Regions from separate parts of the [Leptolyngbya] sp. PCC 7376 genome, predicted to be linked through region 3. Evidence: predicted binding sites of a transcription regulator. Region 3 holds the regulator's gene; each other region holds the start of a gene.

Region 1 (3,283 bases), 560 kb from region 3:
TATTTGTATTACTGCATTCACGAACAATACTAGCGGCACAGCGGATTTTGCGGGCAATGGTGGTGATGATTTGCTAATTGGTGCTGCTGGCAATATTAATTTTGTTGATTTTGCAGATGTGATGGCAAATAATACGGGATTTGTTGATATCTCCGGTACACCAGACACGTCTGTACCTTGTCCGTAGTTTTCAAGAAAATTACATCACGAATACTTTTTTACTCAATAAAAAAGCACCCCGAAGGATGCTCAAGATAAAAACTGTTGTTTATTCAGGGTCTGGGGAAATTACATCATTCCCATGCCGGGCATTCCCATGCCACCCATACCGGGCATGCCGCCGCCCATGCCACCCATGCCACCGCCCATGTCGGGAGCTGCAGCTTCAGGTTCAGGCTTTTCAACAACGAGTGCTTCAGTGGTGATCACCATCCCAGCAATAGAACCAGCATTCTGAAGAACGGAGCGGACAACTTTTGCAGGGTCGATAATACCAGCCGCAATCATGTCAACGTACTCACCAGTTGCTGCATTGTAACCAACGTTGAATTCGCTTTCACGAACACGCTCAACAACGACAGAACCTTCTTCGCCAGCATTGTCAGCGAGTTGACGGAGGGGAGCTTCAAGGGCGCGAGCAACAATGTCGACACCGAGCTTTTCTTCGTCAGTTGTGAGGGATGTTTTTACGTCAGCAACTTTTGCTGCAAGGTGAATGAGAGTTGTGCCACCACCGGGAACGATACCTTCATCAACAGCTGCTTTAGTTGCGTTGAGAGCGTCTTCGATGCGGAGCTTACGATCCTTAAGTTCAGTTTCAGTTGCTGCACCAACTTTGATGACTGCAACACCACCAGCGAGCTTAGCAATACGCTCTTGGAGCTTCTCTGCGTCATACTCAGAATCAGTTTCAGCCAATTGCTTACGGATTTGGGCAACGCGAGCATCGATATCACTTTTGCTACCGCCACCGGAAACAACGGTTGTAGTCTCCTTCGTTAAGGTGATCTTTTCTGCTTTACCGAGCATGTCTAATTCGACAGTTTCGAGAGCAAGACCAACTTCTTCGGAAATGACACGGCCACCAGTGAGTACTGCAATGTCCTGAAGCATTTGCTTACGGCGATCGCCAAAGCTAGGTGCTTTAATCGCAGCGGCATTAAGCACACCGCGAGCCTTATTCACAACGAGAGTTGCGAGGGCTTCACCTTCAATATCTTCAGCGATGATGAGAAGAGGCTGACTGGAACGCGCCACTTGCTCAAGCACAGGCACGAGGTCGGCGATCGCCGAAATTTTCTTGTCCGTGATAAGCACAAGAGGATTATCAAACTCAACGATTTGACGCTCTTGGTCAGTGACGAAGTAAGGAGACATGTAGCCACGGTCGAGCTGCATACCTTCTACAACATCAAGCTCAGTAGCAAGAGACTTGGACTCTTCAACAGTGATTACACCATCTTTAGTCACCTTAGCCATCGCCTCGGAGATCATGTTACCGACTTCATCATCGTTACCTGCAGATACCGCAGCAACCTGGGCGATCGCCTCACCTTCCACAGGCTTAGCAATACTTGCAATCTCATCAACGAGGAATTTCACCGCTGCATCAATACCACGACGCAACTCAATCGGATTTGAACCCGCAGTAACATTCTTCAAGCCTTCGTGAATTAAAGCCTGAGCCATTACAGTTGCAGTGGTTGTACCATCACCTGCACTGTCATTTGTCTTGGCTGCAACTTCACGGATGAGACGAGCACCAGTATTTCTGAGGGGATCTGCTAGCTCGATTTCCTTCGCAACGGTAATACCATCATTAACAATTTGGGGTGCGCCGTAAGACTTCTCGAGTAATACGTTACGACCCTTAGGACCTAATGTAATTTTGACGGCATCGGCGAGGGCATTAATACCCGCTTCAAGAGACCGTCTGGATTCATCCTTAAAAGAGACAATCTTAGACATAAAAATTTTGAGTTATAGGATTTAACTTCACTAGCAAATTTAGCACTCATAGGGGGCGACTGCTAATTGCTTAGAGGTGTGCATTCCCGAACCTATCCAACCCCATATTTTCTTAAGATTTATGGTCATTTCTCGCCATAGAAGGGTCGGTTCTACAGAAAAGATTCATGGAGCAGTGTATGAATCTGCTGTTAAACGACATAAATTGGAAGAGCGCCCAGTCTCAATTTTCATTGTCGATGTCTCAACCTCCTGATTTCCCGTCTCTACAAGTGGTGTGCGATCGCCTAAATAATTCGCCGGAAGAACATCATTTTGTGATTTGGGCTGCGGCAACACCATTTGTGCGAGGTGTGGAAAAAGAAGATATTTTATGGGATGAAGAATTAAGTCGGATTTGGTTGGCATGGCAGGCAATTTTTACGCCTCATCAAACGCCCCACTATCCGATTACTGGTGAAGTCCAGTCTGTAGAATTAGTGCCAGATCCGAATGCTTCGATCAGTGGACGATTAATGCAAGGGTTGGGTGTGCAGATGTGGCAATGGTTATTTCAAGGGGCGATCGCCGAAAGTTTTGCACGGGCTGAAGGGGTTGCATTGGGTCAAAAAGAGGCGTTGCGGTTACGGATTGATGTGCGTGACCCAAATCTGTTGCCATTGCCGTGGGAAATTATGCAGCAGGAAATGGGCAAGCAAGCAGTTTCTCTTAACCCTCAGGTTTTCTTTAGTCGCACGATCGGTGATGTTGCGCCTTTAAATCTACAATCCACCGGGCGATCGCTAAATATTTTGTTGGTTTTAGGTGCGCCCGAAAATGGCAATGATAGCCTCGATCTCAAAACAGAAGCAGAACGATTGCAAAACATTTGGCAGACAAAAAGTTTTGGGCAAGTGCAAGGCGATATTCTGATTCAGCCAACTCCCAGCGAATTAGCGGAAACTCTCTCTAGCAAAAATTACCAGCTCTTTTTTTATAGTGGTCATGGCGAGCCCGCAGCGGATGGCGGCCAGATTTTTCTCAACGATGCTGATAAACTCAACGGCAAAGAATTGGCGCAAATCCTCACCCAAAGCGGCATTCGGTTAACGGTGTTTAATTCCTGTTGGGGTGCCAAATCCCTCCAACAAAATCATCAGGCGATCGCCACCAGTAGCCTAACGGAAGTACTGATTCATCATGGTTTACCGTCAGTTTTAGCGATGCGCGACCCCATTAGTGATGATGAAGCGATCGCCTTTATTACGAGTCTCAGTCAAGCATTTTGCAAACATAAACCAGTAGATGAATCTGTGGCGATCGCCCGCCAGAATTT
Region 2 (3,283 bases), 390 kb from region 3:
GTGATGAGTTGACCACCAGTGAGGATGGCAATGTCTTCAAGCATTTGCTTACGGCGATCGCCAAAACCAGGAGCCTTAACAGCAGCAACGTTGAGTACGCCACGAAGACGATTTACAACGAGCGTTGCAAGGGCTTCCTTCTCGATGTCCTCAGCGATAATCATGAGAGGCTTACCCTGGCGAGCAACCTGCTCAAGTACAGGAACGAGATCCTGAACGAGGGTGATTTTCTTATCAGTGATGAGGATGTAGGGCTCTTCGAGAACCGCTTCCATGCGATCAGTATCAGTCACGAAGTAAGGGGAAGTGTAACCCTTCTCGAAACGCATACCTTCAGTGATTTCTAGCTCAGTCTCCATGGACTTGCCTTCTTCAAGGGAGATAACGCCCTCTTTGCCGACTTTGTCCATTGCCTTGGAGATCATCTCGCCGACTTCTTTGTCGTTACCAGCGGAGATGGAACCAACCTGGGCGATCGCCGTGGAATCTTCTACAGGGCTAGACAAATCTTGGATGCGACCAACGAGGAAGTCAGCAGCTTTGTCGATACCGCGCTTAATTGCGATGGGGTTTGCACCAGCCGCAACGTTGCGGAGACCTTCCTTAACCATTGCGTGAGCAAGGACAGTTGCAGTGGTTGTACCGTCACCAGCTACATCGTTAGTTTTAGAAGCAGCCTGACGAATCAAAGAAACACCAGTGTTCTCGATGTGATCTTCGAGTTCGATTTCCTTAGCAATGGTTACACCATCGTTAACGATTTGAGGTGCACCGAATTTCTTTTCGAGGACGACGTTACGGCCTTTAGGGCCAATAGTGACAGCAACTGCTTCAGCGAGAAGGTCGATGCCTTTCTCTAAAGCGCGACGTGCGTCTTCGTTATAAATAATAGACTTAGCCATAGGGAGTAAATTTCTATCTGTAGAGAATTACGAGAAAAAATAAAAAGAATCTAATTTTGGTGATTTCGCAAACTAATTGCGGGAATCATTACGCAACTGTTGCGAGGATGTCCTTTTCGGAGAGGAGAACATAATCATCGCCACCGAACTTGATGTCAGTGCCAGCGTACTTAGAATAGAGAACCTGATCGCCAACTTTTACATCAACAGCAGAGCGGCTACCATCATCGTTGCGCTTGCCTTCGCCCACTGCAACAACTTCACCGATTTGAGGCTTTTCCTTTGCACTATCGGGAAGAAGGATGCCACCAGCAGTTTTTTCTTCGGACTCACTTACCTTGACGAAGACGCGATCGCCGAGGGGCTTGAGGGTAGAAACATTGATGCTAATTGCTGCCATGGATAAAATCTCCAGATTTTTGAAATGACTAAATTGGTTGCGAGTTCAGAGCTTAGCACTCTCGATCTCTGAGTGCTAATTTAGCGGAGATGTTTCTATACATACAACACCCTGCAATGTACGGGTTCCCGAACTATCAATTTTTGGGCGGCTGATGTTGCTGGGTACGGTAGTCATCTTTGGCCTTTTTGCGAGCTTTACGGGTCTTTTTGATTTTGTCTTTTTTATTCTGATCAGATTGTTTCTGATTGGTCTTTGGTCGCCAATACAATGCTTTTTGCCATGGCTTTTTAATGACCTCAAAATTACAGATGATCGGATACAGTACTGGATAAAATTTATCGGAGCCATATTCTGAACACCGGATCATCAGTGTTACTTCAAAATCGAGGTCTTCATCTCTAGCTGTTTTGAGGAGATCGGACGAAAAAATCGGCTGGGTAATGTCGTAGATAAGTTTGTCTTCGTCTTTTAGGGTGAGGCTTGATTCGATAGTGAGTTTGTCGTTGAGGATTTCGCGGGGAGAAATGATGCTACTGGCCTGGGCTTGAAATAGATCGATATTGAGAGCGGGTGGCAATCGGATAATCCGTTGGGATTTGCCATCAAAATCCATCAAACTGCTTCGGTTCCAGTGGATCTCAAAGTATTGTTCAAAGGTTTTGTTTTCGAGGCTGATACTAAAACTATTCAGGGTATCGGTGAGGGGCGATCGCCCAAAATCAAAGCTAAATGATAGTTTTTCGTCGAGACCAAATTTTGTGAGCTGTGCTGAGAGAAAGTCTTTATTGAGGCGAACCTCTGTCAGCTTATCGATTTCGTCCACGATGCTTTGATAGACATACCAGAGCACGATGGCATAAACGAACAAAATTAGGATATCAAAACCATTCATGATCGATCTCAGAGCGGGCTTTGGGTAAGTGTGTTTTTATCCTAATTGAGATTTCTGTTGAATTCATCCCCTGTGGCGATCGCCTAATTTATGGTTGTTGTCGTCATCAAAAAACGATATTAAACGAGTCGTCGATAAGCCTTATAAACAATCACGTGCATTACCGGGGCGATCGCCGACTTCTCCTGTATGATTTGACCAATATTTTCAAAACCCTTTAAACACACTTGCGAAGTAGGAATTTTTTACATCATGGCTAAATCAAAGGTTGCCAGCACGTCAGAAGTCAGCGGAGATAAGGTGCTCAAGGCAAAGGTCAACGGTCAACCAGTGCTCGTCTCGAAGTCTGGTGACAGCTATTGTGCGATCGCCGGGAAATGTCCCCACCTCAATTTACCCATGTCAAAAGGCAAGGTTGAGAACGGCACTATCACTTGCCCTTTCCACGGCTCTAAATTTGATCTATGCAGCGGCAAAAACGTTGAATGGGTAGATTCTTTCGTTGGTATTCCCCTCCCCGGCGTGGCTAAAAAGATGGTTGCAATGGGTAAAGAGCCCACTGATGTTGCAAGTTTTGCTGTTTCTCAAGAAGGCGAAGATCTCTACATCGACGCATAGAAATACCAAGTGAATACAGTCATTTTGAATAAGTTTTAAGGAAAGCATACATCCTTCCTCGGGGAAGGTGGCCGAAGGTCGGAAGGGGTTTCAGAAAGTTTTACAACCCATGGAAAACCTACCCCTAACCCCTCCCAAGAGGGGAACTTTCAAGACTAATTATTCAAACAAAACCGTTTAAGCGGGAGGAATGTCGAAATGCATGACATCTTCCCGCTTTCCTAATTTTGAATAGAGATTTATCGCCGGGTCGTCGCCATAATCAGCCTGCACAAAAATGACATAGGCTCCCCGCTCAGCCGCAATTTCTTGAACTTTCTCGATGCAAGCAGTGGCAATACCTTGGCGGCGGTGCTCAGAGAGAACGGCAAGGTCATAAATATAAATTTCACTGCGGGCTTGCTCGAATTTCTGGAGTTCATAGGCGACTAGTCCTCCCACCACTTGTCCAGACTTCAGCGCTGCAAC
Region 3 (3,283 bases):
CAAGGTTATGTCCGGTCAAGAGGCGAGGAATATCGACAACATTGGCTGGTGCGCCATTATTAAATTCGAGATTGAGTAATTGACCAGCCTGAGACAGTCTCAGAGTATTTGTGCCAGGAACTGCAGTGAGATTAATTGTTCCAGATTCCGCACTTAGAGAGCCAGTATTGACAATGTGTGAAGCAAAAAGATTCAGTTGGTTTCCCACATTAAGCTTTAAATCTGCGCCGTTGATAATGCCACCAGTGCCATCAAAGAAAAATTGGTTAGGACTCCCGATAAGCTCGTTGTAATTCGTTTGCCCTGACCATATGGCGCTACCAAAGCCTAATCCTGTTGCAGTGGTTGCAGTGAAGTCTGCAGGCAAATTTAATTGGGTATTTTCACCAAAAACAATTCCACTGGGATTGATGAGATATAAATCTGCGTTACTCCCACTGATGCTAAGTAGGCCATCGATTAGGGAAGGATTCGCACCACTGATTCGCGACAAAATATTTTGGATAGCTGGCGCACTGAGAAATGTCGCACTTTGGTTCGTACCAACATTAAAATCCTGAAAATCATGGAATAAGTTATTGCCACCTGCGGAAGTACTGCCACCAGAAATATCCCAATTTTGACCATTTTGGGTTACAGCAGTATTGGTAGTATTTGCAGTCGAGGTGATTTGGGCAAGCAGAGGCGTCAATGGACACAATAAACCAAGGCTAACCGTGACAGATAACAGACGAAAATAAGACACGGCAAACTCCTAAGCTGGCTGGCATTGCTTCGTAAAACTAGTGATTCGAGCGAACATACGATGGGTTAAAAGGTCTCGATTCTTCGATAGAAAATAATGGCGGTGTTTTGCCTCATGCAAAAAAGGCTGGGTTTTTCAATACTCCCACGCCATCTTATGATTATGATATTCAATCCACCTCAAACAGAATCCCCGCTTTAATCTTTGCAATAACTTTCGGTTTGAGAAAATGTTAGTTAGCGAGAAGATCCCCCATGAGTTTAGTCTACGTACTTTTGTTTAATGCCCGCACTGATAATGAAGGCATTCACACCCTCCAAGAAGGCGATCGCAACAAGGTCTTAATGTTTGAAGACGAAGATGACGCGATTCGCTTTTCTCTCATGTTAGAAGCACAGGATTTCCCACCAGTAACTGTTGAGAAAATGGAAGATGAAGACATTATCGAGTTCTGTGATAGTGCTGATTATGCCTATGAGCGCGTTGCTTCTGGTCAATTAGCGGTTCCTCCAGAAAACAGCGTTTCAGAAACGGATTGGCAAGAATCTGGCAGCTATCCAGACAAAGAAAAAACATCCCAAAATTCACCAGATAAAGAGGGTGATAGTGATCTTTCAAATGATGAGCTTGACCGGATTCGTCAGCAACTCGAAGGTCTTTTATAGACTTTTATAGATAGAAAAACATTAAGCTAATTCTGGCTGGGTCGTGAGACTTGCAGAAATATAGTCGGCGGTTGCCTCTACGAGGGCGATCGCATTTTCATAAAACATCCGTGTTGGCCCAATCACCCCCACACTACCGACAGGTACTTCTTCTTGGTAATAGTTGGCGGAAACTAGAGCACAAGTTTTCATCGGTTCGAGAGGATTTTCTGTGCCAATATGAATCAGGGTGGTTCCTTCCTCACCTTCACGGTTGAACATCACCGGAAAAAGCTGTTCTTGGCGTACTTCGATGAGATGCAACAGCGTTTGTAATTGCTCTAGCTGCGAAAATTCTGGCTGCCGAAGTACTTCAGAAATACCATGCACCAAAATCGGTGTGGAAAGATTATTTTGATTGACCTTCGCAACAGTCTGACAAATGGTGTCTAACAGCTCAGCGCAATGGCGAAAATCTTGGTCTAAAGCATCTAAATCTAATCGGGAAATTTCTTCCAGCGATCGCCCTTGGAGATGATGATTTAAAAAATTGGCGAGAAGAGTTAATTCGTCGGGATCATACTCGAGCTCAAAAGCCACAGACTGCGGCTGAAACATATCAGTCACCACAATCACCATTACTTTGCTTGCGCTGAGAGGAAGCAATTGTAAATGTCTTAACCGCGCATAATTTTGCTGAGGTACTGTGATCAGCGCAATATAGCCGCTTAGCGTGGATAAAATTTGATTTGCTTTTTGTAATGTCGCCTCTAGCCCCCAAAGCTGCTCATCAGAATTTTGAGTGAGCGCCTGATGCACTTGCTTACGCGTTTTCACATTAGGTGTGACCAACTCATCGACGTAAAAACGATAGCCAGAGTCCGAAGGAATACGCCCCGCAGAAACATGGGGTTGATACAAAAAACCAGCTTTTTCTAGCTTGCCCATCACATTACGGATCGTGGCAGAACTCACATGAAAATCATATTCTTTGACTAACGTTTTGGAGCCAACTGGTTCAGCCGTAGAAATGTAATGATTGACTGTTGCCCGAAAAATATTTTGATGTCTGAGATTAAGAATATTCTGAGCAGTCATAAATAGGGTGAGGACAAGTCAAGCCCGTAATTTGTTTGGCAAATCTTAAAAAAATATAAATATTTTTCTCAGTAGAAAATCAAAAAAAGTTATTTTTTTATAAAAAACGAACTCAATCTGTGGCAGTTAGTATAGCCGATTTTTTCCTTCGGTTAATAGCGCGGAACATTGCGGTCAACTAGTAGGGAATAAGCATCAATCCCTCCCATAATGTTTATGACATTTGTAAAGCCGTTCTGTTGTAGCCACTGGCACATTTGCGCAGAACGTATGCCGTGATGGCAAAGGACATAAGTTTCGGTATTGGGGTCAAAATCCTCAGAGATTGTGGGTGACCATTCTTCAAATTGGCTAAGGGAGAGGGTTTGAAAACCATCAAGTACAGCGATCGCCACCTCTTGGGGTTCTCGTACATCGATAAACTGCAAATCTTGTTCTAATTCTGCGGCGATCGCCACCTTTTCGGCAAAGGCTTGGACAGAAATTTCTTGAATGGGTGTGGTCATAAAGCTACTGATTTTTATTTTTTCGAACTAGAAAAAGATGCTTAGACTGTGGCCTCAAAAAAGTGGCGCAAAATTTAATTAATAATTTAAAAAATTTTAGGCTCTTTCTGCCAAGTATCGCTATTTTGTGTGCCTGGTGAACCGAATCAGCTCGGCAAAGTTAAGGAGTATTGCAGTTCCCGGCATCAGGCGCTCACCCCAATTTCAGAGTGGTACAAGTAAGGGCAGAGGCCATTAGCCACTTCAAGAATGCTTGGTATTCCTAGAAGACTGGCGATCGCCTCATTTCC

What was found. The regulator HrcA, encoded in region 3, represses chaperone genes, less so after heat shock. The targets are predictions, from matches to a motif close to TTAGCACTCNNANNNTNNGAGTGCTAA.
Region 1: the regulator HrcA is predicted to act here: its motif matches at 2,008-2,034, upstream of groL (chaperonin GroEL).
Region 2: the regulator HrcA is predicted to act here: its motif matches at 1,355-1,381, upstream of groES (co-chaperone GroES).

Annotation. Positions count from the first base shown of each region.
Region 1 is NC_019683.1:2,655,673-2,658,955, reverse strand. Features, by position in the region: gene LEPTO7376_RS11715 (right-handed parallel beta-helix repeat-containing protein) at 1-187, shown strand, start outside; gene groL (chaperonin GroEL) at 289-1,968, opposite strand; gene LEPTO7376_RS11705 (CHAT domain-containing protein) at 2,208-3,283, shown strand, end outside.
Region 2 is NC_019683.1:3,598,583-3,601,865, forward strand. Features, by position in the region: gene groL (chaperonin GroEL) at 1-902, opposite strand, end outside; gene groES (co-chaperone GroES) at 991-1,302, opposite strand; gene LEPTO7376_RS16200 (hypothetical protein) at 1,439-2,197, opposite strand; gene LEPTO7376_RS16205 (Rieske (2Fe-2S) protein) at 2,450-2,815, shown strand; gene LEPTO7376_RS16210 (AAC(3)-I family aminoglycoside N-acetyltransferase) at 2,993-3,283, opposite strand, start outside.
Region 3 is NC_019683.1:3,211,855-3,215,137, forward strand. Features, by position in the region: gene LEPTO7376_RS23665 (CHAT domain-containing protein) at 1-745, opposite strand, end outside; gene LEPTO7376_RS14445 (DUF3110 domain-containing protein) at 1,000-1,410, shown strand; gene hrcA (heat-inducible transcriptional repressor HrcA) at 1,432-2,487, opposite strand; gene LEPTO7376_RS14455 (rhodanese-like domain-containing protein) at 2,640-2,993, opposite strand; gene LEPTO7376_RS26475 (hypothetical protein) at 3,179-3,283, opposite strand, start outside.